Regions from separate parts of the Pseudomonas sp. S34 genome, predicted to be linked through region 2. Evidence: predicted binding sites of a transcription regulator. Region 2 holds the regulator's gene; each other region holds the start of a gene.
The links. The regulator sigma-54, encoded in region 2, starts transcription at its own class of promoters, with help from an activator protein. The targets are predictions, from matches to a motif close to ANTGGCATNNANNTTGCTNT.
Positions count from the first base shown of each region.

Region 1: PspS34_RS07255 (flagellar basal body rod protein FlgF) is a predicted target of sigma-54. The motif match lies at 6,316-6,335, and genes of this name have one in related genera.
Region 3: PspS34_RS18050 (DNA translocase FtsK) is a predicted target of sigma-54. The motif match lies at 6,491-6,510, and genes of this name have one in related genera.

Region 1 is NZ_CP019398.1:1,653,259-1,663,207, reverse strand. Features, by position in the region: gene flgK (flagellar hook-associated protein FlgK) at 1-1,520, opposite strand, end outside; gene flgJ (flagellar assembly peptidoglycan hydrolase FlgJ) at 1,531-2,814, opposite strand; gene PspS34_RS07270 (flagellar basal body P-ring protein FlgI) at 2,826-3,914, opposite strand; gene flgH (flagellar basal body L-ring protein FlgH) at 3,942-4,637, opposite strand; gene flgG (flagellar basal-body rod protein FlgG) at 4,690-5,475, opposite strand; gene PspS34_RS07255 (flagellar basal body rod protein FlgF) at 5,521-6,261, opposite strand; gene PspS34_RS07250 (cytochrome c3 family protein) at 6,465-7,061, opposite strand; gene PspS34_RS07245 (nitrate reductase cytochrome c-type subunit) at 7,071-7,562, opposite strand; gene napA (nitrate reductase catalytic subunit NapA) at 7,574-9,949, opposite strand, start outside.
Region 2 is NZ_CP019398.1:937,037-946,985, reverse strand. Features, by position in the region: gene lptA (lipopolysaccharide transport periplasmic protein LptA) at 1-324, shown strand, start outside; gene lptB (LPS export ABC transporter ATP-binding protein) at 324-1,049, shown strand; gene PspS34_RS04010 (RNA polymerase factor sigma-54) at 1,296-2,789, shown strand; gene raiA (ribosome-associated translation inhibitor RaiA) at 2,864-3,172, shown strand; gene ptsN (PTS IIA-like nitrogen regulatory protein PtsN) at 3,185-3,649, shown strand; gene rapZ (RNase adapter RapZ) at 3,652-4,509, shown strand; gene PspS34_RS03990 (HPr family phosphocarrier protein) at 4,525-4,797, shown strand; gene PspS34_RS03985 (ZIP family metal transporter) at 4,826-5,719, opposite strand; gene PspS34_RS03980 (superoxide dismutase) at 5,751-6,362, opposite strand; gene PspS34_RS03975 (hypothetical protein) at 6,365-6,793, opposite strand; gene PspS34_RS03970 (class II fumarate hydratase) at 6,821-8,197, opposite strand; gene PspS34_RS03965 (FagA protein) at 8,190-8,585, opposite strand; gene pmbA (metalloprotease PmbA) at 8,833-9,949, opposite strand, start outside.
Region 3 is NZ_CP019398.1:4,036,091-4,046,039, reverse strand. Features, by position in the region: gene clpA (ATP-dependent Clp protease ATP-binding subunit ClpA) at 1-2,038, shown strand, start outside; gene PspS34_RS28675 (IS3 family transposase) at 2,189-2,494, shown strand; gene PspS34_RS18075 (IS3 family transposase) at 2,491-3,327, shown strand; gene infA (translation initiation factor IF-1) at 3,642-3,860, opposite strand; gene PspS34_RS18065 (arginyltransferase) at 3,972-4,679, opposite strand; gene aat (leucyl/phenylalanyl-tRNA--protein transferase) at 4,737-5,417, opposite strand; gene trxB (thioredoxin-disulfide reductase) at 5,480-6,439, opposite strand; gene PspS34_RS18050 (DNA translocase FtsK) at 6,747-9,158, shown strand; gene lolA (outer membrane lipoprotein chaperone LolA) at 9,223-9,846, shown strand.

The DNA of each region.
Region 1 (9,949 bases), 720 kb from region 2:
CTGTTGCCCTTGGCATCGAACACTTCATAGGCAGTGGCGCTGGTCATGAGCATGCGAACCGGCATCGATGTCTTGACCGCCGTCTGCACTTCCAGACGCTGGACCGGATCGTAGATATCCAGGGCAGTGTTCAGTTTCGGCTGGCTGACAGCACCGGTGCCGTCATTGCCCGAGGCCTTGGAAGAGGTCAGCGGAGCAGCCGTGGCCAGGGTTTTGGCGTCGGTCATGACCGTGGTCATGTCCGCAGCGGAGCTGCGCGTCGGGGTAATCTTGAAGCTGTCGCCGGCGGTTACCGAGCCTGCGTTCAGGCTCAGGCTGAAGCCGTCTATGACCGGATCAGCAGCAGGAGGTGTAGCGAAAGCGAAGTTGCCCATGTCGGTGTTATCCGACAAGCGACGCACGTTGTAGCCCGTGGCCGTGACGGTCACCTGATAGTCGCTGGCCTGCAGCTTGCTGGTGTCCTTGATGGTGACGTTCAGGTTGCCGGAGGCCGGGTTGTTGTTCGCATTGGCGATGCTGCGCTGACTGATGGCCGCCGCGCTGTTGATGTTGTTGAACAGCGCCGCGCCGAAGTTACCGTTCTGGTCCAGACCCTGCCCCAGTTGTTTGTTGACCTGATCCGCCACAACCATGGCGATACGACCCAGGCTATTGACCGCCGGCGTCAGCACTTCAGAGCGATAGCGCAACAACCCACCCATCTGGCCGCCGCTCATCACACCCGTGATGTCGATCGACGAACTACCACGATCCATGATGATCGAGGAACGGGTCGGGTCGGTCGGGTCGGCCGCCACGCGCAATTTATTGACTGTGTCGCCGACAATCAATGGTTGGCCGCTACCCAGGTAGATATCCAGCCGACCTTCAGTTTCGGTGACCTGAGTGCCGACCAGTTCGTTGAGCTGGCGAATGGTTTCATTGCGCTGGTCCAGCAGTTCGTTGGGCGCGCCACTCGAACTGCTGACTTCACTGATTCTCTTGTTGTACGCCGCGACAGTCGACGCCAGCTTGTTGACCTGTTCGGCCATCGAGCCCAACTGATCGTTGATGTAGGTGTTCTGCTGCGTCAACTGCTGGGACATGGCATTGAAGCGGCTGCTCAAGCCTTGGGCATTGGTCAACAGCGCCTGGCGTGCGGCGTTGTCGTTGGAGCTGGCGGAGAGCGTCTGCAACGACGAGAAGAACGACTGCAGTGTTTTAGTGATGCCGGTGCCGCTGTCGGACAGCAGCTTGTCAACTTGCGTGGCCTGGCCGAGATAAGCCTGCGCATCGCCATTGAGCGAAGTGGTGGTCTGCAGTTGCGCGTCAAGGTAGCTGTTGTACACCCGGCGCACATCCGCCAGGGTCGTACCGGTGCCGATGAACACATTGCCATTCTGAATAGAGCTTTTGGTGCCCTGCACAGTTTGCTGGCGCGAGTACCCGATGGTATCGACGTTGGAAATGTTATTACCGGTAGTCACCAACGATGCGTGACTAGCGGACAAACCCGACATTCCGATGTTGAGCAAACTCATGGTTCAAACCTTATAAATTCGTTGAAACGCCCGCCGCAGCGTAGTTCTGGTAACTCGTCATCTGCTTGGCTATCTGCGAAATCTTGCTCGCGTAGTTCGGATCGGTTGCGTAACCGGCCTTCTGCAACTCGCGTACAAACTGTTCCGGGTTATCGGCCGACTTCACGACATCTTGATAGCGATTGTTCGATTGCAGCAGCGTTACAAGGTCGTGGAAGCTGTCCTTGTAGGAGTCGTAGGAGCGGAACTGCGCCGTCTCCTTGACCATCTGCCCGTTCCTGAATTCGCTGGTGATCGCCCGCGCCGAATTGCCCTGCCAACTATTGCCGGCCTTGATGCCGAACAGGTTGTGGCTGCTGCTGCCGTCCTGAGCACGCATGACCGACTTGCCCCAGCCGGTTTCCAGGGCCGCCTGCGCCACCAGGTAACGCGGATCGACACCAATGCGGGCCGCCGCTTCCTTGGCCATCGGCAACATGGTGTTGACGAACTGGTCGGCGGAACCGAAGGCTTTCTTCGCCGGCGCCAGCGGAATCTGCGCCATGGCGCGACCGTAGATCTGCATACCGCCACCGGAGGTTTGCTGCGCGTTGGCCAGCCAGTCGCCGTTATACAAAGGACCGGTGCCAGTGCTTGTCGCGCGCTCAGGCAACGGTGTCTTGTTGATCGTCGTGGCTGCGGCCGTCGCCGAAGGCACCAGCCCGGCCAACAGACGATCAGCCAGCTTCGGCGGCAACGCCAGGCGTCGCTGATTGATCAGAGCCATGTCATTGCGATGACCACCCTCGCCCGCCTCTTGCGGCGCATGGACCGATCGCGAAGCCCACAATGGACGCTGGCCATTGACCCGCGACAGCGGCCCATTGACCGCAACCGTGCCCGCCGCCACCGGCGTTTGCACGGCGGCCTTGGCAGCCTCTTGCCTGGCCAGCGATGCAGCAGCGGCCTCGCCCGGCGCCAATGGCTTGTTCTTCGACATCTGGCGCATCAGCACGTCCGCCAGACCGATACCACCGCCCTCGCGGGACATGGAAACGGCCAGTTGCTGGTCGTACATTTCCTGGTACTGCTTGGCCGCCGGCGTGTTCATCGGATTGTCCTGTCCCAGCGCTTCGGTTGCCGAGCGCATGGACTTGAGCATCTCACCGAGGAACAGCGATTCGAACTCCTGCGCCACCTTGCGCATGTTGCCGTCGCTGTTCTTGTCGCCGACCTTGAGCTGATTCAGGCGATTGAGGTCCGAATAGGAGCCCGAATCGCTGCTGCTGACCAGACCGCTCTTGCGCATATCCACGATGGCCGTCCTCAGATCACGATCAGATCGGCTTGCAGAGCGCCGGCCTGCTTCAGCGCTTCGAGGATGGCCATCAAGTCACCCGGTGCCGCGCCAACCTGGTTCACCGCCCGCACGATCTCGTCGAGGGTGGTACCAGGGCCGAACTTGAACATCGGCTTGGCTTCCTGCTGGGCGTTGACCTTCGAACGCGGCACCACCGCCGTCGTGCCATTGGACAGAGGGCCGGGCTGACTGACGATCGGGTCTTCGGTAATGGTCACGGTCAGGCTGCCATGGGTCACTGCGGCCGGGGAAACCTTGACGTTCTGGCCGATCACGATGGTGCCGGTACGGGAGTTGATGATGACTTTCGCGACTGCCTGGCCCGGATCGACTTCGAGGTTTTCCAGGATCGACAGGTAGTCGACGCGCTGGCTCGGATCGAGCGGCGCGGTGACGCGAATCGACCCGCCGTCGATGGCCTGGGCCACGCCAGGACCGAGCATGTTGTTGATCTTGTCGACGATGCGCTTGGCGGTGGTGAAGTCGGAACGGTTGAGGTTCAGCGTCAGGCTGTTGCCCTGGTTGAAACCGCTCGGCACCGCGCGCTCCACCGATGCACCACCGGGGATGCGACCGGCCGACGGAACGTTGACGGTAATCTTCGAGCCGTCTCGCCCTTCCGCGTCGAAACCGCCGACCACCAGGTTGCCTTGGGCCACCGCATAGACGTTGCCATCGATACCCTTGAGTGGCGTCAGCAGCAAGGTGCCGCCACGCAAACTCTTGGAGTTACCGATGGACGAAACGGTGATATCGACCTGCTGACCCGGCTTGGCGAACGCCGGCAAATCGGCACTGATCGACACCGCCGCGACGTTCTTCAACTGCACGTTGCCCGAACCCGGCGGCACCTTGATGCCGAACTGCGAGAGCATGTTGTTGAAGGTCTGCAGGGTGAACGGGGTCTGCGTCGTCTGGTCGCCGGTGCCGTTCAGCCCGACCACCAGGCCGTAGCCGATCAATTGGTTGGAACGCACGCCGGAAATGCTGGCGATGTCCTTCAGGCGCTCGGCTTGAACGTTGAACGCCGCGGACATCAGGAACGCAGCCATCATGAGACTTCTGAAATTCAACGTAGCCACCTAGAAAGGGAACAGCGGGCTGAGGAAGAAACGGTCGAACCAGCCTGGCTGACTCGCATCGGCAAACGAACCGGTGCCCGAGTAGGTGATGCGCGCATCGGCGACACGGGTCGACGGCACGGTGTTGTCGGTGGCGATGTCATCGGCGCGAACCAGGCCGGCAATCCGCACCAGCTCGTCGCCGGTGTTGAGGGTCATCCACTTCTCGCCGCGTACCGCGATAATGCCGTTGGGCAACACATCGGCGACGGTGACAGTGATCGAACCGGTCAGGGTGTTGCCCTGAGCCGCCTTGCTGTCCCCCTTGGTCGCGCGGTCACCTTCGTAGCTGGCACTCAGGCTCAGGTCGCCATCGCTGAACGGGTTGTTGGTGGTGGCGCTGCTGCCGAACAGCGAACTCAGGCCGATGTTGGCCTTGCTGTTCTTGCCAATTTGCGAGTTGGCGTTTTTGCTGGCCTGGGTCCTTTCGTTCAGGGTGATGGTGATGATGTCACCGACCCGGAACGCCTTGCGGTCGCTGTAGAGGTTCTGCTCGAAACCGGCCTGATAGATCGAGCCATTGTTCGCGGCCGCCGGCAACGGCGTGCGCGGCAACACCGGAGCGTAGTAAGGGTCATTGGGCTTGGGCGTCGCAGGCACGCAACCTGCGAGCGCGGTGATCCCACTCAGTGCCAGAACAGATACATAGCGATTCATGACCCTACCTCACGGTGTTGCAGGCGGCCCAATGGCCGCCACATAGACTTGATTACAGATTCTGTGTTACGAACGAGAGCATCTGGTCGGCGGTGGAGATCACCTTGGAGTTCATCTCGTAGGCGCGCTGGGTGGTGATCATGTTGACCATCTCCTCAACGGTGCTGACGTTGGACGTTTCCAGGGTGTTCTGCAGCGTGGAGCCGAAACCGTTCAGGCCCGGAGTGCCGACTTGCGGCGCGCCACTGGCGGCGGTTTCCAGGAACAGGTTGTTGCCCACCGCCTGCAGGCCGGCCGGGTTGATGAAGTCGGCGGTTTGCAGGTTGCCGATCACCTGGGCTGCCGGGTTGCCGGCAACGGTGATGGACACGGTGCCGTCGCGGCCGACCGTGAAGGTCTGCGCTTCGTTCGGAATGACAATGGCCGGCTCCAGGGCAAAGCCGCTGGCGTTGACGATCTGGCCGTTGGAGTCCAGGTGGAACGTACCGTCACGGGTGTAGGACGTGGTGCCGTCCGGTTGCAGGATCTGGAAGAAACCACGGCCGTCGATGGCCATGTCCAGCGGCTGCTCGGTAGTTTGCAGGCTGCCGGCGGTGAAGTTTTTCTGGGTACCGACGATGCGCACACCGGTACCCAGTTGCAGACCCGACGGCAGTTCGCTGTCCTGGGTCGACTGGGCGCCTGGCTGGCGCTTGATCTGGTAGAGCAGGTCCTGGAACTCGGCGCGGTCACGTTTGAAACCCGTGGTCGACACGTTGGCCAGGTTGTTGGAAATGGTGGTCAGGTTGGTGTCCTGGGCGGACAGACCTGTCTTGGCAACCCATAGAGCCGGAAGCATTCGATTCTCCTCGTGCGCCTGTTTTACGGCGCGACGTTCTGGTAATTAGCTGATCTGCAAGACCCGAGCCATGGCCTGGTCATCGTCTTTGGCGGTGTTCATCATCTTGATGTGCAGCTCGAACTGCTTGGCCAGGGCCAGAACGGAGGTCATCTCCTCCACGGCATTGACGTTGCTCGACTCGAGGAACCCGGACACCAGCTTGACGTTGGCATCGGCCTGCGCAGGCGCGCCGTCCTTGGTGTGGATCGAACCATCCAGGCCCTTGGTCATGTTCTTGAAGTCCGGGTTGACCAGCTTGATGCGATCGACTTCCGCCATCACCCGGGGACCTTCGCCCATCGCGCGGATGCTGATGGTGCCGTCCTCGCCGACTTCGATCTGCTGCTCCGGCGGCACGGAAATCGGCCCGCCATTGCCCATGACCGGCATGCCGTTGCCGGCGCGCAGCACACCCAGGGCGTCAACGTTCAGGCTGCCGGTGCGCACGTAGCTTTCACCGCCATCGGGATTCTGTACGGCAATCCAGCCGTTGCCTTGCACGGCAACGTCGAGGTCGCGGCCGGTTTCCACCAGTGAGCCAGGGGAGAAATCCGTGGCCGGGCGTTCGGACATGGCAAACGCACGCGCCGGAAAGCTGTCACCGAACACCGGCATCGAACGGGCCTGCTCCAGGTCTTTCTGGAAGCCGTTGGTGGAGATGTTCGCGAGGTTGTTGGCATGAGCCTTTTGCGCCAGTGCATTCTGGCTGGCGCCGGTCATTGCCACATAAAGGTACTTGTCCACACTCTTTCCTCTGCCTGCCGGACGTTTGCCGCCCACTGCTGTGTTGCGCAGGTTGTAGCAATTTGCAGACCAACTTGCGCGCAGCGGCTCCAACCCCCTTTAAACAAGGGGCTGGAGGCTAATCAGAAGGGAATCGAACGATGTATCGAAGACGAAAAACCGGCGCGGTTATGCCGCTTGGCGGCAATGCCGTGAAAAGCCGGCTACCAACCTTTCACGCCGCTCATGTCGGGCAATTTGTGGGCAATGCCTTTATGGCAATCGATACAGGTCGCCTGGCCACTGGCCAAGGAGGTGGAGTGCATGTTGGCGGCGCGTTTACCCTGGCGTGTGAAGTCCATGAACTCGAAGTTATGGCAGTTGCGACACTCCCGGGAATCGTTGGCCTTGAGCCGTGCCCACTCGTGTTCGGCCAGCTCCCGGCGCATGCCCAGAAACTTGTCCCGGGTACTGATAGTGCCGAACAGCTTGCCCCAGACCTCCTTGGAAGCCTGCATCTTGCGGGCGATCTTGTGCGTCCACTCATGGGGGACGTGACAGTCCGGGCACGTGGCGCGCACGCCCGAGCGGTTGGTGTAGTGAATGGTTTCCTGCAACTCGACAAAAACGTTGTCGCGCATTTCATGGCAGGACGTGCAGAACTTCTCGGTGTTGGTCGCTTCCAGCGCGGTGTTGAACCCACCCCAGAAAATCACCCCGGCGATAAACCCGCCGAGGGTCAGGAAACCCAGGCTGTAATGCACACTGGGCCGACGCAGCACACCCCAATAATCCTTGAGCAAGGCAAGCAAAGATTTCATGGCCTTTCCTCAAGGTTTCGGCTGGTGGTTGATTTCGTCTTGCAAGACCTGGTCGATGTTCTTGAAGCTGTTGCTCACCAGTGGCTTCACATCCTTTTGCGGCACGTGACACTGGTTGCAGAAGTATCGGCGCGGCGACACCGCGGCCAATGCCTGGCCGTCGCGGTCCATGTAGTGAGTGATGCTGATCATCGGCGCCTGGGTACGCGCACTGTTGGCGCGACTGTGGCAGGTCAGGCACTTGTTGCTGTTCATGTCGATGGCATACCCGCGAATGCTGTGGGGTATGGTGGGCGGTTGATCGGGGTAATTGCGCTCACGCTTGAGGTCCTTGTTCTCGTCTTCGGCAATGGGCGGTGCCGGCAGCTCCTGGGTCAGGGTCCCGCCGACTCGCCGTCCATCCGGTGCCGGCGCATCCAGTGGGTAACCGGGTTCTGCCGCAAATGTCGCGGGCAGCCACATCAGCAGCATGACAAGCAAGGACAGCGAACGAAAATTCATGAAAGCTCTCCTTATGCCGTCTTGATCAACTCAATCCTGATCGCGCATTTCTTGTAATCGGTCTGTTTGGAGATCGGGTCCGTCGCATCAAGCGTGACTTTGTTGATCAGCTTGTTGGCATCGAAAAACGGCACGAACACCAGGCCTTGGGGCGGCTTGTTGCGCCCCCGGGTTTCAATCCGCGCACGCATCTCGCCGCGCCGACTGATCAGCTTTACTTCGCTGCCACGCCGGGCATTCAAGGCCTTGGCATCGGCCGGGTGCATGTAGACCAGCGCATCGGGGACAGCTTTATAAAGTTCTTCGACACGCTGGGTCATAGTCCCGGTGTGCCAATGCTCAAGCACCCGACCGGTGCTCAACCAGAACGGGAAGTCCGCGTCCGGGGCTTCCGCAGGAGGCTCGTAAGGCAGCGCGAAGATGATTGCCTTCTTATCGGGGTAGCCGTAGAACTGCACGCCACTGCCCTTCTCGACATACGGATCGTAACCTTCGCGGAAGCGCCAAAGCGTTTCCTTGCCTTCGACGACAGGCCAGCGCAAACCGCGCTCGGAGTGATAACGATCAAAGGGTGCCAAGTCATGACCATGTCCACGGCCGAACTGGGCATATTCTTCGAACAGGCCTTTTTGCAGGTAGAAACCGAAATCCCGGGCCTCGTCGTTCTGATAGCCTGCCGCCATTTGTTCAACAGGGAACTGATCGACCTGGCCATTCTTGAACAGCACCTCATACAGGGTCTTGCCCTTGTATTGCGGTGAGCCGTCCAACAGTTCCTGCGGCCAGACCTCGTCGGTTTTAAAGCGCTTGGAAAACTCGACCAATTGCCAAAGGTCCGACTTGGCGTCACCCGGCGCCGAGACCAGTTGATGCCAGAACTGCGTACGCCGCTCCGCGTTGCCGTAAGCGCCCTCTTTCTCGACCCACATCGCCGTCGGCAAAATCAGATCGGCCGCCTGTGCCGAGACGGTGGGATACACATCCGACACCACTACGAAGTTCTCGGGGTTGCGCCACCCCGGCAGCACTTCCTGCATGATGTTGGGCCCGGCCTGCATGTTGTTGCTGGCCATCGTCCAATACACATTGAGCACGCCGTCCTTGAGCATGCGACTCTGCTGCACGGCATGGAACCCGACCTTTTCCTTGATGGTGCCCGCCGGGAGCTTCCAGATTTTTTCCGCGGTGGCGCGGTGCGCCGGATTGGTGACCACCAGGTCGGCCGGCAAACGATGGGAGAACGTACCCACTTCACGTGCCGTCCCGCAGGCCGAAGGCTGGCCCGTCAGGGAGAAAGGACTGTTGCCCGGCTCGCTGATTTTCCCGGTCAGCAGGTGAATGTTGTAGATCAGGTTGTTGGCCCACACACCCCGGGTGTGCTGGTTGAAGCCCATGGTCCAGAACGAAACCACCTTGCGCTTGGGGTCGGCGTACAGTTCGGCCAATGCCTTGAGGCGCTCGGCCGGCACACCGGTTTCTTTCGCGGTGCGCTCAAGGGTGTAGGGTTTTACAAAAGCGGCGAATTGCTCGAAGTCGATGTCGGTCCAGGTGTTCGCCTTGTCGGCATTTTTGGCTTTCATTTCCAGCGGATTATCGGCACGCAAACCGTAGCCGATGTCATCCGTGCCTTTGGCGAACTTGGTGTGTTTGCTGACGAAGTCTTTGTTGACCGAACCGCTTTCAATGATGTGATTGGCGATGTAGTTGAGAATGAGCAGGTCCGTCTGCGGCTTGAACACCATCGGAATGTCGGCCAGTTCAAAACTGCGATGTTCGAAAGTAGAGAGCACGGCCACTTTCACATTCGGCTGGCTTAAACGGCGATCAGTGACCCGACTCCACAGAATCGGATGCATTTCCGCCATGTTCGAACCCCACAAGACGAATGCATCGGTGACTTCGATATCGTCATAACAGCCCATTGGCTCATCGATACCGAACGTGCGCATAAAGCCCATGACCGCCGAGGCCATGCAATGGCGTGCATTGGGATCGATGTTGTTCGAGCGAAACCCCGCCTTCATCAATTTGTTGGCCGCGTACCCTTCCCAGATCGTCCACTGTCCGGAACCGAACATGGCGATAGACTCCCCGCCCTTGTTCTTCAGCGCCTCCTTGTACTTCAACTCCATCACATCGAACGCCTGTTTCCAGGACACCGGGTGAAACTCGCCTTGTTTGTCATATTGCCCATTGGTCATGCGCAACAGTGGCTGAGTCAGCCGATCAACGCCGTACATGATCTTGGATAGAAAGTAGCCTTTGACGCAGTTCAACCCGCGATTGACCTCGGCTTTTACGTCGCCGTGAGTTGCAACAACCCTGTTGTCCTTGGTCGCCACCATGACGCTGCAACCGGTGCCGCAAAAACGACAGGGCGCCTTGTT
Region 2 (9,949 bases):
GCTGGCGACATTGACGTAGTGACCTCGGTGGGCAACCTGGCGTACTTCGAGCAATTGCAAACGGCTGGCGATACCAAGCCAGTTCAGGGTTGGGGCGTGACGATCCAGTATCACGCTTCGCAAAATCGCGTCGTACTGATCGACAAGGCCAAAGTTGTCGACAAGGACAACAACGTCACCCAAGGCGAGAAAATTGTCTACGACACGGACAAGAAACTCGCCAGCGCCGGTCGAGCCACAGGCAGCAAGATCACCGAGGCGCGTCCGCGTATCGACATGGTGATCCAGCCGAAGAAGAAAACCGACGAGAAAAAGGCCCAGTAATGGCAACTCTGAAAGCTCAGCATCTGGCCAAGAGCTACAAGAGCCGCCAGGTCGTGCGTGACGTCAGCCTGTCCATCGACAGCGGCCAGATCGTCGGCCTGCTTGGCCCGAACGGCGCCGGCAAGACCACCTGCTTCTACATGATCGTCGGCCTGGTGCAAGCCGACCAGGGCCGCGTCCTGATCGATGACCTGGACGTCAGCCACCAACCGATGCACGGCCGCGCAAAGGCTGGTATCGGCTACTTGCCGCAAGAAGCATCGATCTTCCGCAAACTGTCGGTGGCCGACAACATCATGGCCATCCTCGAGACCCGCAAGGAACTCGACAAGGCCGGTCGTCGCAAGGAGCTGGAAAGCCTGCTGCAGGAATTCCACATCAGCCACATCCGCGACAACCTGGGCATGAGCCTGTCCGGTGGTGAGCGCCGTCGCGTGGAAATCGCCCGCGCCCTGGCCACCAACCCGAAATTCATCCTCCTCGACGAGCCCTTCGCCGGCGTGGACCCGATTTCGGTCGGCGACATCAAGCAGATCATTCACCACCTCAAGGCCAAGGGCATTGGCGTGCTGATCACGGACCACAACGTTCGTGAAACCCTGGATATCTGTGAAACCGCCTATATCGTCAATGACGGCCAACTGATTGCCGAAGGCGACGCAGAGACCATCCTGGCCAACGACCTGGTCAAGGAAGTGTATCTGGGCCATGAGTTCCGCCTGTAAGCGCTGAGCCGTGCCCAGGCAGTTGCCCGGGCACCTGAGCAGCCACTCACCAGCGCCTCCGTGCCGACAAGCGTGGTCAGCCCTCGACAAGGGCAGCGCAGCAACACCGCTTTATAGTTTTTTATTGTTACAGCGCTCTAGGCAAACCCTTTAGTTTCAGGCATATAATTTGCTTAAGTTTGGCGCCCCGGCGCCCTGTAGTGGATGGCGCATGTGCGCCGGCGAATAAGGTGTTAAGCCCCTGCCATGAAACCATCGCTAGTCTTGAGAATGGGCCAGCAGCTGACGATGACACCGCAGCTGCAACAGGCCATCCGCCTGCTCCAATTGTCGACCCTGGACCTGCAACAGGAAATCCAGGAGGCCCTGGAGTCCAATCCGATGCTCGAACGCCAGGAAGAAGGCGACGACTTCGACAATTCCGACCCCCTGGCCGATAACGCCGAACAAAAGCCCAACACCGACATCCAGGAGCCCTCCTACCAGGAAAGCGCCCCGACGGTTGATAACCTCGATGAGGGTGACTGGAACGAGCGTATCCCCAACGAACTCCCCGTCGACACCGCGTGGGAAGACGTTTACCAGACCAGCGCCAGCAGCCTGCCCAGCAATGATGATGACGAGTGGGACTTCACCACCCGCACCTCGGCCGGCGAAAGCCTGCAGAGCCACTTGCTGTGGCAACTGAACCTGGCCCCGATGTCCGACACCGATCGCCTGATCGCCGTGACCCTGATCGACTGCATCAACAATCAGGGCTACCTGGACGAAACCCTCGAGGAAATCCTCGAAGCGTTCGACCCGGAACTGGACATCGAACTGGACGAAATCGAAGCCGTCCTGCACCGCATCCAGCAATTCGAGCCCGCCGGCATCGGCGCCCGCAACCTGGGCGAATGCCTGCTGCTGCAATTGCGCCAGCTGCCTGCCAAGACCCCTTGGCTGGCCGAGGCCAAGCGCCTGGTCACCGATTACATCGACCTGCTTGGCAGCCGCGACTACAGCCAGTTGATGCGTCGCATGAAGCTCAAGGAAGATGAGCTGCGCCAGGTCATCGAGCTGGTCCAGAGCCTCAACCCGCGCCCGGGCTCGCAGATCGAGTCCACCGAAGCCGAGTACGTCGTCCCTGACGTCATCGTACGCAAGGACAACGAGCGCTGGCTGGTGGAGCTCAATCAGGAGTCGGTGCCACGGCTGCGGGTCAATGCCCAGTACGCCGGTTTCGTGCGCCGCGCCGACACCAGCGCCGACAATACCTTCATGCGCAATCAGTTGCAGGAGGCCCGCTGGTTCATCAAGAGCCTGCAAAGCCGCAATGAAACCCTGATGAAGGTTGCCACCCAGATCGTCGAGCATCAGCGCGGCTTTCTGGAGTACGGCGACGAAGCCATGAAGCCGCTGGTCCTGCATGACATCGCCGAAGCGGTCGGCATGCATGAATCGACGATTTCACGGGTGACCACCCAGAAGTTCATGCACACCCCCCGGGGCATTTATGAACTGAAGTACTTTTTTTCCAGTCACGTAAGCACCTCCGAAGGCGGCGAATGCTCATCCACGGCGATCCGGGCGATCATCAAAAAACTGGTTGCAGCGGAAAATCAGAAAAAGCCGTTGAGTGACAGCAAGATCGCTGGTTTACTGGAGGCACAAGGCATTCAGGTGGCTCGCCGCACCGTCGCCAAGTACCGCGAATCCCTCGGGATCGCGCCTTCGAGCGAACGCAAGCGGTTGATGTAGGGCCACGCCACAGCGTTCCAGTGGTAGATCATCTGATCTACCGCTTTATGCACTGGCAACGAAGGAGAAGCTGTATGCAAGTCAACATCAGTGGACACCAACTGGAAGTGACCGAACCTCTTCGCACCTACATCGGCGAAAAACTCGAACGATTGGAGCGACATTTCGACAAGATCACTAATGTGCAGGTCACGATGACCGTCGAAAAACTGAAGCAGAAAATCGAAGCCACGCTGCATATTCCCGGGAATGAAGTGGTCGCCAACGCGGAACATACCGATATGTATGCCGCGATCGACGCACTCACCGACAAGCTGGATAAACAACTCAAAAAGCATAAGGAAAAGACCCAGAGCCTCCTCCAGGGCGCAACCGGTCGTTAACACTCCCAACCCATGATCCGACTTGAAAGTATCCTGACCCCCGGCCGTTCCCTGGTGAACGTGCCGGGAGGCAGTAAAAAGAAAGCCCTCGAACAAATTGCCAATCTTATCGCCCGCGAAGTGCCGGCCCTGGAGATGCAAGATGTCTTCGAGGCGCTGATCGCCCGTGAAAAACTCGGCTCCACCGGGTTTGGCAATGGCATCGCTATTCCACATTGCCGTCTCAAGGGCTGTGTTTCGCCCATCAGTGCATTGATGCACCTGGACGCCCCTATCGATTTCGACGCCATCGACGGCGCGCCGGTTGACCTGCTGTTCGTGCTGTTGGTCCCGGAAGCCGCCACCGATGCGCACCTTGAGCTGCTGCGACAGATCGCCAGCATGCTCGACCGCAAGGAAGTTCGCGAAAAGCTACGTAGTGCTGCAAGCAACGAAGCCCTGTATCAGGTTGTCCTTGACGAGCAAAACGGTCAGTAATCATGCGCTTGATCATCGTCAGTGGCCGTTCCGGCTCAGGTAAAAGTACCGCCCTCGACGTTCTTGAGGACAGCGGCTACTACTGCATCGACAACCTGCCAGCCGGTCTGCTGCCGGAGCTGGCCGAACGCGCCCTGGTTCATACCGAGATGTTGCAGCCGCTGGTCGCCGTTTCCATTGACGCGCGCAATCTGCCCAGCCACCTGTCACGCTTCCCCGACCTGCTCGAGGAAGTCCGTGCCCGCCACATCCAGTGCGATGTGCTGTACCTGGACGCCGACGAAGAAACCCTGCTCAAGCGTTTCTCGGAAACCCGCCGACGTCACCCCCTGACCAACGCCAACCGCTCGCTGGCCGAAGCCATCAGCGTCGAGAGCGTCCTGCTCGGGCCGATTGCCGACCTCGCCGATCTCAAGATCAACACTACCAGCCTGAACCTGTATCAACTGCGCGATGCCATCAAACTGCGTCTGTTGAATCAGCCGGAGCCGGGGACTGCGTTCCTGGTGGAATCCTTCGGCTTCAAGCGCGGCATGCCGGTGGACGCCGACCTGGTGTTCGATGTGCGCTGCCTGCCCAACCCTTACTGGAAACCGGAGTTGCGCGAACAGTCCGGGCTCGATCAACCGGTTGCCGAATACCTGGCGGCCCAGCCGGATGTCGAAGAGATGTTCCAGGACATTTCCACATACCTGCTAAAGTGGCTGCCTCGTTTTGCCGCCAGCAACCGCGCCTACGTCACCATTGCCATTGGCTGCACTGGCGGACATCACCGTTCCGTCTACCTGACCGAGCGTCTGGGGCAAACGCTGCAACAATCCCTGAAGAACGTCCAGGTCCGCCACCGCGACCTCAGCTAAAGGATTCACATCGCGATGCCTGCTCTGGAAATCGAAATCATCAATAAACTGGGTCTGCACGCTCGCGCTTCTGCAAAATTCGTTGGGGTAGCAGGTCAGTTCCCATGCCAGATCAGGGCCGGACGTACACCACAGTCCATGGTCGATGGCAAAAGCATCATGGCAATGATGATGCTGGCCGCCGGCAAAGGCACCACGATCCACTTGAGCACAGAAGGCGAGCAGGAACAGGAAGCGCTGGATGCTCTGGTGGCGTTGATCAACAACTTCTTCGACGAAGGCGAGTAATACAACCACAAAAGCCCCTCACCACAAATCAAGCGAGGGCTGTATCCATCACCATCATCAAACAAAACCCCATCAGCAGCCCGAGGCTGGCAAGCTTGTCATGACCATTGCGGCGCGACTCGGGAATGACTTCGTGGGTCACCACCAGCAGCATCGCCCCCGCCGCCAGCGCCAATCCCAAAGGCAGCAGCAATTCGGCCAGGCTCACCAGCCACGCACATAGCAGTGCGAACACCGGTTCTACCAAACCTGACGCCGCACCGATCAGGAACGCCTTGCCCCGGGACATCCCTGCCCCGACCAGCACCAAAGCGATGACCAATCCCTCCGGTACATCCTGCAAGGCAATGCCCATGGCCAGGCTGTCGGCGTCAGGCATTGCGCCACCGGCCGAAACACCTACCGCCATGCCTTCCGGGATGTTGTGGGCGATGATGGCAAATACGAACAGCCAGATCCGCGGAGCAATGCCCGGTCGTTCCAGCGTGCCGACCAGCATGTCCGGGCTGGCGCCAGAGACCTTCCGATCCACCAGGAACAACAGGAAGGCGCCGAGCATAATGCCGAAGCTGATCAACCCACTGGACGCCCAAGGTGACAGTCCAAGCCCTTCGGCGGCAGAGATGCCCGGAACGATCAGCGAAAATGCCGTCGCAGCCAGCATCACGCCAGCGCCAAAGCCAAGCAAAGTGTCGCTGAGCCTCTGCGGCATCCGCCGAATCACCAACACCGGCACCGCGCCCAGCGCGGTACCCAAGGCGCAGATCGCACCGCCCTGCAGTGCGCGCAGCAACTTCGGCTCAAGGTCGAGCCATGCCAGCCCATGGGCAACCAAAAGGCTCATTCCCGCCAGCAGTAACAGCGATCCAAACGCGTAACGAAACATCCGTCCATTTCCGATCGCCAGTGTTTCAGTGCCCATAGTCCAGCCTTGGATTGTTTTTATGGAAGACTTAAACCAGTGCGGCCTGATAGCGCGCAGAGACTTGCGGCCAATTGATCACGCGGTAGAACGCGCTGATGTATTCCGGACGACGGTTCTGATAACGCAGGTAATAGGCGTGCTCCCAGACGTCGAGGCCCAGAATCGGGGTATTGCCGTTCATCAACGGGCTGTCCTGGTTACCGCTGCTTTCCACCACCAAGGTCTTTTGGGGGGTCACGCTCAGCCAGGCCCAGCCGCTGCCGAAGCGGGTCAACGCGGCCTTGGTAAAGGCTTCCTTGAAGCTGTCGAGACCGCCCAGTTGTTCATCGATGGCCTTGGCCAGCACGCCTTCGGGCTCGCCACCACCGTCGGGCGCCATGACTTCCCAGAACAACGAGTGATTGGCGTGGCCGCCGCCTTGGTTGATCACCGCCGTCCGCAGTTTTTCCGGCAGTTGCTGAACGGCGGACACCAGCTTCTCCACGGGCCACTCGGCATACTCGGTGCCTTCAACAGCCACGTTCAGGTTATTGATGTAGGTCTGGTGATGCTTGGTGTAGTGGATCTCCATGGTCTGCGCATCGATGTGCGGTTCCAGGGCATCGTAGGCGTACGGCAAGGCAGGCAAGGTAAAAGCCATGTTCAATGGACTCCATGATGATGAGGCGCAGGCGAAGCGACATCGATGTGCAGCAGCCGATGGGTACGCGGATACTCGCCGTGCTCACTGATGAAATTCAGCAGCTCGACGTAGGTCTTGCTGCTCTGGCGCAACGCGGCTTCTCGCAATGTTTGAGGTAGCCGCGGGTCCTGCATGGTCTGCAGCAGCCGTTGGTGGATGGCACACAAGTATTCGGCGCTCTCCTCCGGCTGATTCAGACGCAAGTGCAGGTCCGCCAGGTTGTGATGGGAAATCACGCAGGCCGCTACCGCTTCGTCGGCATCCGCCCAGCGCTCGAACAACACCTGGGCCAGAGCCAATGCCTGCAGGTACGCCTCGCGGGCATCGACCAGTTCACCCAGCATGAAAAAGCGATTGGCTCTTTCGATCGTGCGTTTCCAGTGCTCCATGGTGCGCCTCCAAAGCGGTAACGGGGCTTAGACGCCGCCCGCTGTGAGTTTTTCCGGGTTGAGCAATTCTTCCAGCTGGCTGCGCGACAGGTCGGTGTGTTCCAGCGCGACGTCAATCACCGGCCGACCTTGCTGATAGGCCTTCTTGGCAATCTCGGCCGCTTTCTGGTAACCGATGATCGGGTTGAGCGCGGTGACCAGAATCGGGTTGCGTGACAGTGCTTCCTTGATCCGGCCTTCGTTGACCTTGAAGCTGGCGATGGCCTTGTCTGCCAGCAGACGACTGGAATTGGCCAGCAACTCGATACTGCTCAGCAGGTTCTGGGCGATGATCGGCAGCATCACGTTCAGTTCGAAATTGCCCGACTGACCGGCGATGGTGATAACACTGTCGTTGCCGATGACCTGAGCCGCGACCATCGCGGTGGCCTCTGGAATGACCGGGTTGACCTTGCCCGGCATGATCGAAGAGCCCGGCTGCAAGGCTTGCAGTTCGATCTCGCCAAGGCCGGCCAGTGGGCCGGAGTTCATCCAGCGCAGATCGTTGGCGATTTTCATCAGCGATACGGCGGTGGCCTTTAGCTGTCCGGAGACGGCAACAGCAGTGTCCTGGGAGCCGATCAGCGCGAACAGGTCCTTGCCTGGCTGGAACTCGACCCGGGTCAATTTGCTTAGCTGCTGGCTGAAACGCGTCGCGAATTCGGGGTGGGCGTTGACACCCGTGCCCACCGCCGTGCCGCCTTGAGCCAGGGATTGCAGGCTTGGCTGCAAGTCCTGCAGATGGCCGATGTTGGCCTTGAGCTGCTGCGCCCAACCGTTGAGCACTTGGCTCATGCGCACCGGCATGGCGTCCATCAGGTGCGTACGCCCGGTTTTGACGTGGTGATGAACCTGCTCGGCCTTGCGCTCGATGACCTGCACCAGATGCGTCAGCGCCGGCAGCAGTTGTTCATGGAGCGCCAGTGCTGCGCTGACGTGAATGGTGGTCGGGATGATGTCGTTGCTGCTCTGCCCGCAGTTGACGTGATCGTTGGGGTTCACCGCCTCGCCCAGCAAGCGGCTGGCCAGCGTGGCGATCACTTCGTTGGCGTTCATGTTCGAGCTGGTACCGGAACCGGTCTGGAACACATCCACCGGGAAGTGCTGCATGAAATCGCCTTCGAGCAAGCCTTGGGCTGCGTCGACGATGGCTTTGCCCTGGGCTTCGCCGATCTGCTTGAGCTCAACGTTGGCGCGGGCGGCCGCGGCCTTGGCCAGGATCAACGCGCGGATGAACTGAACCGGCATCGGTTTGCCGCTGATCGGGAAGTTATCCACCGCACGCTGGGTCTGTGCGCCGTAGAGGGCGTCTTCCGGGACCTGAAGCTCGCCCATACTGTCGCGTTCGATACGGGTATTACTCATCGGGAGATCCTTGCATCAGTTCTATGAGAGGAATCGAGGGTTGCAACTCACAGGTAGCGAGTTGCCAGGTGTAGCTCTGCCAGCGCTTGAGGCGGCATTTGCACAACGAGAGGCGTTCCAGTTCGCGCAGCGGGCGCCAGGCCTGGTCGAGACAGTAAGTGCGCCAGTGCCACGGCAGCGCGACATCGGCGGCGGTATCGAGCAACAATCGGAAGGAAGTTTCGGCGACGGTCCAGGGTGAGGTGGCCGTGCAACAAGCCAGGTACCGGCCTTCGGCCAGGTAGTGGTCGATCAGGCGAGGCTCGTCGGGGTTCATCGCGCAACGGATCTGGCGACTCATCCAGCGCCAGCTTTCGAGGTAAGGCTGCTCGTGCAAGGCAGAACTCATGATCCGGGGCTCATTCGATAATGAGATTTATTATTATATGATAATGAGAACCAAAACAAGCTCAGGGCTTTGGTACACACTCAATGTGGGAGCGGGCTTGCTCGCGAATGCGGAGTGTCAGCCACCCTAAGCATCGACTGACACACCGCATTCGCGAGCAAGCCCGCTCCCACAGGGGGCGCGTGCAAGTCAAAAAAAAGGCGCGCCACCCAATGGGTGGCGCGCCTTTTGGTGAAGCGGCCGAGGCTTAGCTACCCGCCACCGTCATCCGCTCGATCAACACCGAGCCGGTGCGAATGTTGCTGCGCAGCTCCAGATCATTACCCACGGCAACGATCTGCTTGAACATGTCGCGCATGTTGCCGGCGATGGTCACTTCCTGGACCGCGAACTGGATTTCACCGTTCTCGACCCAATAACCCGCTGCACCACGGGAGTAATCGCCGGTCACCATGTTGAGGCCCTGCCCCATCAATTCAGTCACCAGCAAGCCACGCCCCATGCGCCGCAGCAACGCCGCCTGGTCTTCGTCGCCATGGGTGACGAACAGGTTGTGCACGCCGCCGGCGTTGGCCGTGCTCGGCATACCGAGCTTGCGGCCGGAATAGGTGCCAAGGATGTAAGACACCAACTCGCCCTTTTCGACGAACGGTTTGGCGTAGGTTGCCAAACCATCACCGTCGAACGCTGCACTGCCCATGGCACGCATCAGATGCGGACGTTCGTCGATGGTCAGCCACTCCGGAAACAGCTTCTGCCCGAGGGTACCCTCGAGGAAGGACGACTTGCGATACAGGCTGCCGCCGGAAATCGCCGACAGGAAACTGCCGAACAGCCCCCCAGCCAACTCTGCGGAAAACAGCACCGGCACCTCGCAAGTCGGCACCGGACGCGCGCCCAGACGACTCGCCGCCCGTTGCGCAGCGCGCTGACCGATGCTTACCGGGTCGGCGAGCAGATTGCCCTGGCGGTTTACGTCGTACCAGTAATCTCGCTGCATCTGGCCATCGGCCTCGGCGATCATCACGCAGCTCAGGCTGTGCCGAGTCGATGCGTAACCGCCGATAAAGCCGTGGCTATTGCCATAAACACGGCAGCCCTGATGGGTACTGAGGGTGGTGCCGTCGGCGTTCTTGATCCGGCTGTCGGCGGCAAACGCCGCGGCTTCGCAGGCCAGGGCCTGTTCGATGGCTTGTTCCGGAGTGATGTCCCATTGGTGGAACAGGTCGAAATCCGGAATATCGCGCGCCATCAGCGCGGCATCCGCAAGGCCCGAGGCTTCGTCTTCCGAAGTGTGTTTGGCAATGGCCAGTGCAGCGGCGACGGTTTCGCGAATCGCATCAGGACCGCTGGCCGAGGTGCTG
Region 3 (9,949 bases), 3.1 Mb from region 2:
CCAGCCAACCCTGGGCTTCCAGCGTGTGCTGCAACGTGCTGTGTTTCACGTACAGAGCTCGGGCAAACGCGAAGTGACTGGCGCCAACGTGCTGGTCGCGATCTTCAGTGAGCAAGAGAGTCAGGCGGTGTTCCTGCTGAAACAGCAGAGCGTTGCCCGTATAGATGTCGTCAACTACATCGCCCATGGCATTTCCAAAGTGCCGGGGCATGGCGATCACTCTGAAGGTGAGCAAGATATGCAGGACGACGAGGGCGGTGAGTCTTCTTCCTCAGGCAATCCCCTGGATGCTTATGCCAGCAACCTCAACGAACTCGCGCGCCAGGGTCGCATCGATCCGCTGGTGGGGCGTGAGCTGGAAGTCGAGCGCGTTGCGCAGATCCTGGCGCGTCGGCGCAAAAACAATCCGCTGCTGGTGGGCGAGGCGGGCGTGGGTAAAACCGCGATTGCCGAAGGCCTGGCCAAGCGCATTGTCGACGACCAGGTACCGGACCTGCTGGCCAACAGCGTGGTTTACTCTCTTGATCTCGGCGCGTTGCTGGCCGGGACCAAATACCGTGGCGATTTCGAGAAGCGCTTCAAGGCGTTGCTCAATGAACTGAAAAAACGTCCGCAGGCGATTCTGTTCATCGACGAGATCCACACCATCATTGGTGCGGGTGCCGCGTCCGGTGGCGTCATGGATGCCTCGAACCTGCTCAAGCCGCTGCTGTCCTCGGGTGATATCCGTTGCATCGGTTCAACCACCTTCCAGGAATTCCGCGGCATCTTCGAGAAGGACCGTGCCTTGGCCCGGCGCTTCCAGAAGGTCGATGTGTCGGAGCCTTCGGTGGAAGACACCATTGGCATTCTGCGCGGCCTGAAAGGGCGTTTCGAAAGCCATCACAATATCGAATACAGTGATGAGGCCCTGCGCGCGGCTGCCGAACTGGCCTCGCGTTACATCAACGACCGTCATATGCCGGACAAGGCCATCGATGTCATCGACGAGGCGGGTGCCTATCAGCGCCTGCAACCGGTCGAGAAGCGTGTGAAGCGCATCGAAGTGCCGCAAGTCGAGGACATCGTCGCGAAAATCGCGCGGATTCCGCCAAAACACGTCACCAGTTCCGACAAGGAGCTGCTGCGTAACCTCGAGCGTGACCTGAAGTTGACCGTGTTCGGTCAGGATGCCGCTATCGACTCGCTGGCAACTGCGATCAAGCTGTCCCGTGCCGGCCTCAAGTCCCCTGACAAGCCTGTCGGTTCGTTCCTGTTCGCAGGGCCTACCGGTGTCGGTAAGACCGAAGCGGCGCGTCAGTTGGCCAAGGCCTTGGGTGTCGAGTTGATTCGTTTCGACATGTCCGAGTACATGGAGCGCCACACCGTATCGCGTCTGATCGGTGCGCCTCCTGGTTATGTCGGGTTCGATCAGGGCGGTCTGCTCACCGAAGCCATCACCAAGCAGCCACACTGCGTGTTGTTGCTCGATGAAATCGAAAAGGCGCATCCGGAAGTCTTCAACCTGCTGCTGCAGGTCATGGACCACGGTACGTTGACCGATAACAACGGGCGCAAAGCGGATTTCCGTAACGTGATCGTCATCATGACGACCAACGCCGGTGCCGAGACCGCAGCCCGCGCTTCGATCGGTTTCACCTATCAGGATCACTCGTCCGATGCGATGGAAGTGATCAAGAAGAGCTTCACGCCGGAATTCCGCAACCGTCTGGACACCATCATCCAGTTTGGTCGCCTCAGTCATGAGGTTATCAAGAGCGTGGTGGACAAGTTCCTTACCGAGCTTCAGGCGCAACTGGAAGACAAGCGAGTGTTGCTGGAAGTCACCGATGCGGCCCGCAACTGGCTGGCCGAAGGTGGTTATGACGCGGCGATGGGGGCTCGCCCAATGGCTCGCCTGATCCAGGACAAGATCAAGCGTCCGCTGGCGGAGGAGATTCTCTTTGGCGAACTGGCCGAGCATGGCGGTGTGGTACACATCGACATCAAGGACGGGGAGCTGACCTTCGAGTTCGAGACCACGGCCGAGATGGCCTGACGTTCAAAAGCAAAACAAAAAGGCGCCGAGAGGCGCCTTTTTGCTGTCTGTTGATCGGCATATCCGCTGTCTGTAGGAGCGAGCCTGAACTGGCCTAATAATTCCGGACACCTCTTAAGGGCGATATGATTTCGCCAACTTGGAGGTTCCATGAACGAAAGAAAGGTCTATACCCGCGAGTTCAAGCTGCATGCTGCCAGCATGGTGCTTGATGATAACTGCCCGGTTCCAGACGTTTGTGCATCGCTGGATATCGGGCCCACCGCTTTACGGCGCTGGGTCGATCAGGTTCGCAAGGAGCGCGAGGGGCAGCCAGTTAAAGGCACTAAGGCGATTACCGAAGATCAACGCCAGATCCAGGAACTGAAGGCCAAGATCAAGCGCATGGAAATGGAAGCCGAGATCTTAAAAAAGGCTACCGCTCTCTTGATGTCGGATCCCGATCGTTTTCGATGATTGCGGAACTAAGAGAGTCGTTCCCGACTGCCATTGTGTGTCGTGTTTTCGATGTGAAGCGCAGCAGCTTTTATGAGTGGCTTCAGCGGCGAGCCAAACCGCGGATCAGACGCGAAGAACTCAAGCTGAAAGTGGTTGAACTGCACAGCGAAAGCCGGGAAGCCATGGGTTCCAGAATGATCAGCAAGAACCTGAAGTCCCAAAACATCGCGATCGGAAGAGGCCTTGTCAGAACGCTAATGAGGGAGGCCAACATTGTCAGTAAACAACGCCAGCCTCACCCATTCAGATCCAAAGGTGTTGAAGCATTTGTCGTGCCCAATCGGCTCAAACGCAATTTTAAGCCGGCTGCAGTCGATCAGGTCTGGTGTGGCGACGTGACCAGCTTGATGGTGGGTGAGCGCTGGGTTCATCTGGCCATCGTGATCGATTTGTTTGCTCGCCGCGTCATTGGCTGGGCGTTTTCGCTGGTCAATGACGCCAACTTGGTCAGCAAGGCGCTACGCATGGCAATAGAGGTTCGAATGTGTCCTCCGGGACTGATGTTCCATTCGGATCAGGGCTGTCAGTACACCAGCCGCAAGTTTCAGGAAGAACTGAAGCGTCGAGACATATTGCAAAGCATGAGTCATCGCGGGCAGTGTTGGGACAACGCTCCAACAGAGCGATTTTTTGGCACGCTGAAATCAGAATGGGTGCCTCGTAGTGGCTACAGCAAGATCGAGGAAGCAAAAACCGATATGGTGCGCTTCTTCATGTACTACAACCGCACGAGGCTCCACAGCTACAACAACTATCTGTCGCCAATAGCCATGGAGCAAAAGGCGGCATAAGCACCGTAACCGGTGTCCGGGATTACTTGACCGGTTCAGCCTGCTCGCGATGGTCGTTAACGATGACGCGGGAAGTCTGGTTTCACGTGGCGCCCTCGGGTTTTTCGCGAGCAGGCTCGCTCCTACAGGGGGGAGGTAAATTACAGACAAACAAAAACGCCCGGCATAAGCCGGGCGTTTTGTATTGACTTGCTTAGCGAGTGAGCCCTATCTCTGTAGGAGCGAGCTTGCTCGCGATGTTCGTCAATGATGATGCGGGGACTCTGACTTGACGCGGTACCGTCAGGTTTTTCGCGAGCAGGCTCGCTCCAACCTTATCGAGCGCGGTAAGTGATGCGCCCTTTGCTCAAGTCATAAGGAGTCAGCTCTACGCGCACTTTGTCGCCGGTAAGAATACGGATGTAGTTCTTGCGCATCTTGCCGGAGATGTGCGCGGTTACGACGTGCCCATTTTCCAACTCCACACGAAACATGGTGTTGGGCAGGGTGTCGACGACAGTGCCTTCCATTTCGAAGCTGTCTTCTTTCGACATGCAGTAAAGCCCTCGGTGTCCAATGAATGGCCCGGTGCAACTGCGCCAGGCAAAAGCGGCGTGCATTGTGCCCGAAAAATGGGGTTTAAGCCAAGGGGTTTAGGGCCGGCTCTAGTTTAGAACCACCCAGCGCTGATTAATCAGCAACTCGATAGGGCGATATTGAGTCTTGTAGTTCATTTTTTTGCAGTTTTTGATCCAGTAGCCGAGGTAGACCGCATCCAGCCCCAGCCGCCTGGCCTCGGCGATTTGCCACAGGATCGCATAGCGCCCAAGGCTGCGACGCTCTTCGGAGGGTTCGTAGAAGGTGTAGACCGCCGAAAGACCGTTCGGCAGTAAATCGGTGACGGCGACGGCCAGCAGCCGGCCATTCAGGCGAAATTCATAAAATCTTGAAAACGGCAGGTCCCGCACCAGGAATGTCGAAAACTGGTCGCGACTCGGCGGGTACATGTCGCCATCGGCGTGACGCTGTTCGATATAGCGCTGGTAGAGGTCGAAGTATTCTTCGTTGAAACCGGGCTTGGCTGGACGTACCTGCAAATCCACGTTGCGCTTGAAGATGCGTTTCTGTTGCCGGTTGGGCGTGAACTGTCCCACGGGAATGCGCGCCGGAACGCAGGCATTGCAATTCTGGCAATGCGGCCGATAGAGATGATCGCCACTGCGACGAAACCCCATCTCCGACAGGTCTGCATAGACATGCACATCCATGGGCTGGCTAGGATCGAGGAACAGGGTTGTGGCCTGCTCCTCCGGCAGATAACTGCAAGAGTGCGGCTGAGTGGCATAGAACTTCAATCGCGCCAACTCGGTCATGATCAACCCTCGGGATAATGCTTTTGAATAAGTGTAAGCCACCTGCGCAAAAGTCGCTCAGCAAACCCAGCTAGCGCGATTGGGCTGGTCCAGATGCCTGGCCAGATAGTTGGCAAATTCATGGCGGGGTATCGCCCGGGCTCCGAGACTGTGCAGGTGATCGGTGGGCATCTGGCAATCGATCAGTACAAAACCCGAGTCTTTCAGATGCCGCACCAGTGTGGCAAAGCCGAATTTCGAGGCGTTGTCAGCGAGGCTGAACATGGACTCGCCGAAAAACAGCTGGCCCATTGCCAGGCCGTAGAGTCCGCCCACCAGTTCGTCCCCGTCCCACACTTCCACCGAGTGCGCGTGGCCACGCCTGTGCAGTTCGATGTAGGCGTCCTGCATGGCCTCGGTGATCCAGGTGCCGTCGGCGTAATCCCGGGGCGCGGCACAGGCGCGGATGACGGCGGCGAAGTCCTGGTCAAAGGTCACTTGATAGCGTTGCTGGCGTAGCAGTTTGTTCAGGCTGCGCGAGACGTGCAATTCGTCGGGAAACAGCACCGTACGCGGGTCCGGAGACCACCAGAGGATTGGCTGGCCCTCGGAAAACCAGGGGAAGCAGCCGTGGCGATAGGCCGAGATCAGCCGATCGGCGGACAGATCACCACCGGCAGCCAGCAGCCCGTTGGGGTCGCGCATGGCCTTTTCCAGTGGAGGGAAATGCAAGGTATTGCGTTGTAACCAAGTCAGCATGGCATCCGGGCTTGCAGAAGGGGAGGGCAGTGGCGGGTGTTGGCCCGCCATAAAGTTTGCCTTCAAACGGTTGGAATGTCGTCCAGGTATTTTTCAGCGTCCAGCGCCGCCATGCAACCGGCACCGGCAGATGTAACGGCCTGGCGATAAACGTGGTCGGCCACGTCACCGGCGGCAAACACACCTGCAATCGCCGTAGCGGTGGCATCGCCTTCGCTGCCACCCTTGACCAGCAGATACCCGTCGCGCATTTCCAGCTGGCCTGTGAACAGGTCGGTGTTGGGTTTATGGCCGATGGCGATAAACACCCCGGCCAGCGGCAGCTCCCGGGTTTCACCCGTGTGACTGTCCCGCAGGCGGGCACCGGTCACGCCGCTGGCATCGCCGAGCACTTCGTCCAGGTTTTGGTTCCAGTGCAGGCGAACATTGCCGTTGGCGGCCTTTTCAAAGAGTTTGTCCTGGAGGATTTTCTCCGAGCGCAGTTTGTCGCGCCGATGGATCAGGTGCACTTCTTTGGCGATGTTCGACAGGTACAAGGCTTCCTCGACCGCCGTGTTGCCGCCGCCGACCACGGCAACCACTTGATTGCGATAGAAAAATCCATCACAGGTCGCGCACGCCGAAACCCCTTTGCCGGCGAACGCTTCTTCCGACGGCAGGCCCAGGTATTGCGCGGAGGCGCCGGTGGCAATGATCAAGGCGTCGCAGGTGTAGGTGCCGCCATCGCCGATCAGCTCGAACGGTCGTTGTTGCAACTTGGCGGTATGGATGTGGTCGTAAACGATCTCGGTGGCAAAGCGTTCGGCGTGTTTTTGCATGCGATCCATCAGCACCGGTCCGGTCAGGCCTTCAACGTCGCCTGGCCAGTTATCCACTTCGACGGTGGTGGTGAGCTGGCCGCCTGCCTGGATGCCGGTAATGACAACCGGCTTGAGGTTGGCGCGGGCGGCATAAACTGCCGCGCTGTAACCGGCAGGGCCGGAGCCCAGGATAATCAGGCGGGAATGCTTCGCTTCACTCATAAAAAACACCTCATAAGCCTTTGTCACCAAAGAGAATGCATGCTCAAATTGAATGGCATGTCATGTGCTGTTGACTATGCTGCATCCAAGGGTCTCAAGCATGGCGTCGTGCGTACAAACCCGTACAATGCCCTGCGTGTTACATATATTCAGTGTGCGCCGTGTTTATAGAAACAGGGGTGCAGTGTTAAAAGTAGTCCCGGTTACACGTGTTAACTTTATTACCTGCCTGGATTGGGCAGTTTTTTCGCGGTTTTTATAGACATTCACCAGATGGACGCGCCATTGGCGCAGGAAAAGAAGCGTTTTGAAGAAATCCACCGCAGCACCCAAACCAGCCGTCGTGCCGCTCTGGCGCCAGCACTTGCACTACCGACTCAAGGAAGGTGCGCTGATCGCCATCGGTGCCTTGTGCCTGTTCCTGATGATGGCCTTGTTGACCTATGGCAAGGATGATCCGGGCTGGAGCCATAACAGCAAGATCGACGACGTGCAGAACTTCGGCGGACCAGCGGGCTCCTACAGCGCCGATATCCTGTTCATGGTGCTGGGTTACTTCGCCTACATCTTTCCGTTGCTGCTGGCCATCAAGGCGTACCAGATCTTCCGCCAGCGTCACGAACCGTGGCAGTGGAGCGGGTGGCTGTTCTCCTGGCGCCTGATCGGCCTGGTGTTCCTGGTGCTGTCGGGCGCCGCTCTGGCCCATATCCATTTTCATGCCGCGACCGGTCTGCCGGCCGGTGCGGGCGGTGCGCTGGGGGAAAGCCTCGGCGAACTGGCCAGGAACGCCCTGAATATCCAGGGCAGTACGCTGTTGTTCATTGCGTTATTCCTGTTCGGCCTGACCGTGTTTACCGACCTGTCGTGGTTCAAGGTGATGGACATCACCGGCAAGATCACCCTCGACCTGTTCGAACTGTTCCAGGGCGCCGCCAATCGCTGGTGGGCGGCCCGTACCGAGCGCAAACAGCTGGTTGCCCAGTTGCGTGAAGTCGACGACCGTATGGATGAAGTGGTTGCGCCGACCGTCACCGACAAACGCGAGCAGGCCAAGGTCAAGGAGCGCCTGATCGAACGTGAGCAAGCCCTGAGCAAGCACATGTCCGAGCGCGAGAAGCAGGTGCCGCCGGTGATTGCGCCCGCGCCGCCAAAGCCCGCCGCACCGAGCAAACGCGTCGAAAAAGAGAAGCAGGCGCCGCTGTTCGTCGACAGCGCCGTGGAAGGCACCTTGCCGCCGATTTCGATTCTCGATCCGGCGGAAAAGAAACAACTCAATTACTCGCCTGAATCCCTGGCTGCGGTTGGCCACTTGCTGGAAATCAAGCTCAAGGAATTCGGCGTTGAAGTCGCAGTGGATTCGATCCACCCGGGCCCGGTGATCACCCGTTACGAAATCCAGCCGGCGGCCGGGGTAAAAGTCAGCCGAATCTCCAACCTGGCCAAAGACCTGGCCCGTTCCCTGGCCGTGACCAGCGTGCGCGTGGTGGAAGTGATTCCGGGCAAGACCACGGTCGGTATCGAGATTCCCAACGAAGATCGGCAGATCGTGCGTTTCTCCGAGGTGTTGTCGACTCCGGAGTACGACAACTTCAAATCCCCGGTCACCCTGGCCCTGGGCCATGACATCGGCGGCAAGCCGGTCATCACCGACCTTGCGAAAATGCCGCACTTGCTGGTCGCCGGTACCACCGGTTCCGGTAAGTCGGTGGGTGTGAACGCGATGATCCTGTCGATCCTGTTCAAGTCTGGCCCGGAAGACGCCAAGCTGATCATGATCGACCCGAAAATGCTGGAACTGTCGATCTACGAAGGCATTCCGCACCTGCTGTGCCCGGTTGTCACCGACATGAAGGACGCCGCCAACGCCCTGCGCTGGAGCGTTGCCGAGATGGAGCGACGCTACAAGTTGATGGCCAAGATGGGGGTGCGAAACCTGTCGGGCTTCAACGCCAAGGTCAAGGAAGCCCAGGACGCCGGCGAGCCGTTGAGCGATCCGCTGTACAAGCGCGAAAGCATCCACGACGAAGCGCCACTGCTGCAGAAGCTGCCGACCATTGTGGTCGTAGTCGACGAATTCGCCGACATGATGATGATCGTCGGCAAGAAGGTTGAAGAACTGATCGCCCGTATCGCGCAAAAGGCTCGTGCGGCCGGTATCCACTTGATCCTTGCGACCCAGCGTCCGTCGGTGGATGTGATCACCGGTCTGATCAAGGCCAACATCCCGACCCGCATGGCGTTCCAGGTATCGAGCAAGATCGACTCGCGGACCATCATCGACCAGGGCGGCGCCGAACAACTGCTGGGCCACGGTGACATGCTCTACATGCCGCCGGGTACCAGCCTGCCGATTCGTGTTCACGGTGCTTTCGTGTCCGACGATGAGGTTCACCGTGTGGTGGAAGCCTGGAAGCTGCGGGGTGCGCCGGAATACAACGACGACATCCTCAATGGCGTCGAAGAGGCGGGCAGCGGCTTTGAAGGCAGCAGCGGTGGCGGCGACGGTGACGATCCCGAGGCCGACGCGCTGTACGACGAAGCGGTCCAGTTCGTGCTGGAAAGCCGTCGTGCCTCCATTTCCGCGGTTCAGCGCAAGCTGAAGATCGGCTACAACCGCGCTGCGCGCATGATCGAAGCCATGGAAATGGCCGGGGTCGTGACGTCCATGAACACCAACGGTTCGCGAGAAGTCCTGGCCCCGGGGCCGGTGCGCGACTGACCCGAGTATGAAAGGGGGGCGCCTTTGCGCCTCCCGCACTCCCACGAATGTTATGAGGACTCCCATGCGTCTGATCCGCATGCTGTTGCTGCCGGTACTGGCCTTGACCACGCTCCAGGCTAACGCCGATGACAAGGACGTGGCGCGCCTGACCCAACTGCTGGAAAAATCCCAGACCCTGACCGCACGTTTCTCGCAACTGACCCTTGATGGCACAGGCACCCAATTGCAGGAAACCGCCGGCGAGATGTCCCTGCAGCGTCCGGGCCTGTTCTACTGGCACACCGATGCGCCGGCCGAACAGACCATGATCTCCGATGGCAAGAAAGTCACCTTGTGGGACCCGGACCTGGAACAGGCCACCATCAAGAACCTCGACCAGCGCCTGACCCAGACCCCGGCCTTGCTGTTGTCCGGTGACGTGTCCAAGATCAGCCAGAGCTTCGACATCAGTGCCAAGGAAGCCGGCGGCGTGATTGACTTCACCTTGAAGCCGAAGACCAAGGACACCCTGTTCGACAGCCTGCGCCTGTCGTTCCGCAATGGCCTGGTCAATGATATGCAACTGATCGACAGCGTCGGCCAGCGCACCAATATCCTGTTCACCGGGGTGAAGGCGAACGAGCCGATCCCTGCGTCCAAGTTCAAGTTCGACATCCCCAAGGGTGCCGATGTAATCCAGGAATAAAACGCAAAACCCTGTAGGAGCGAGCCTGCTCGCGATGAACGCAAAGACACCGCAGGGTGTCAGGCTGCCAGCGTTATCGTTGACGTCAATCGCGAGCAGGCTC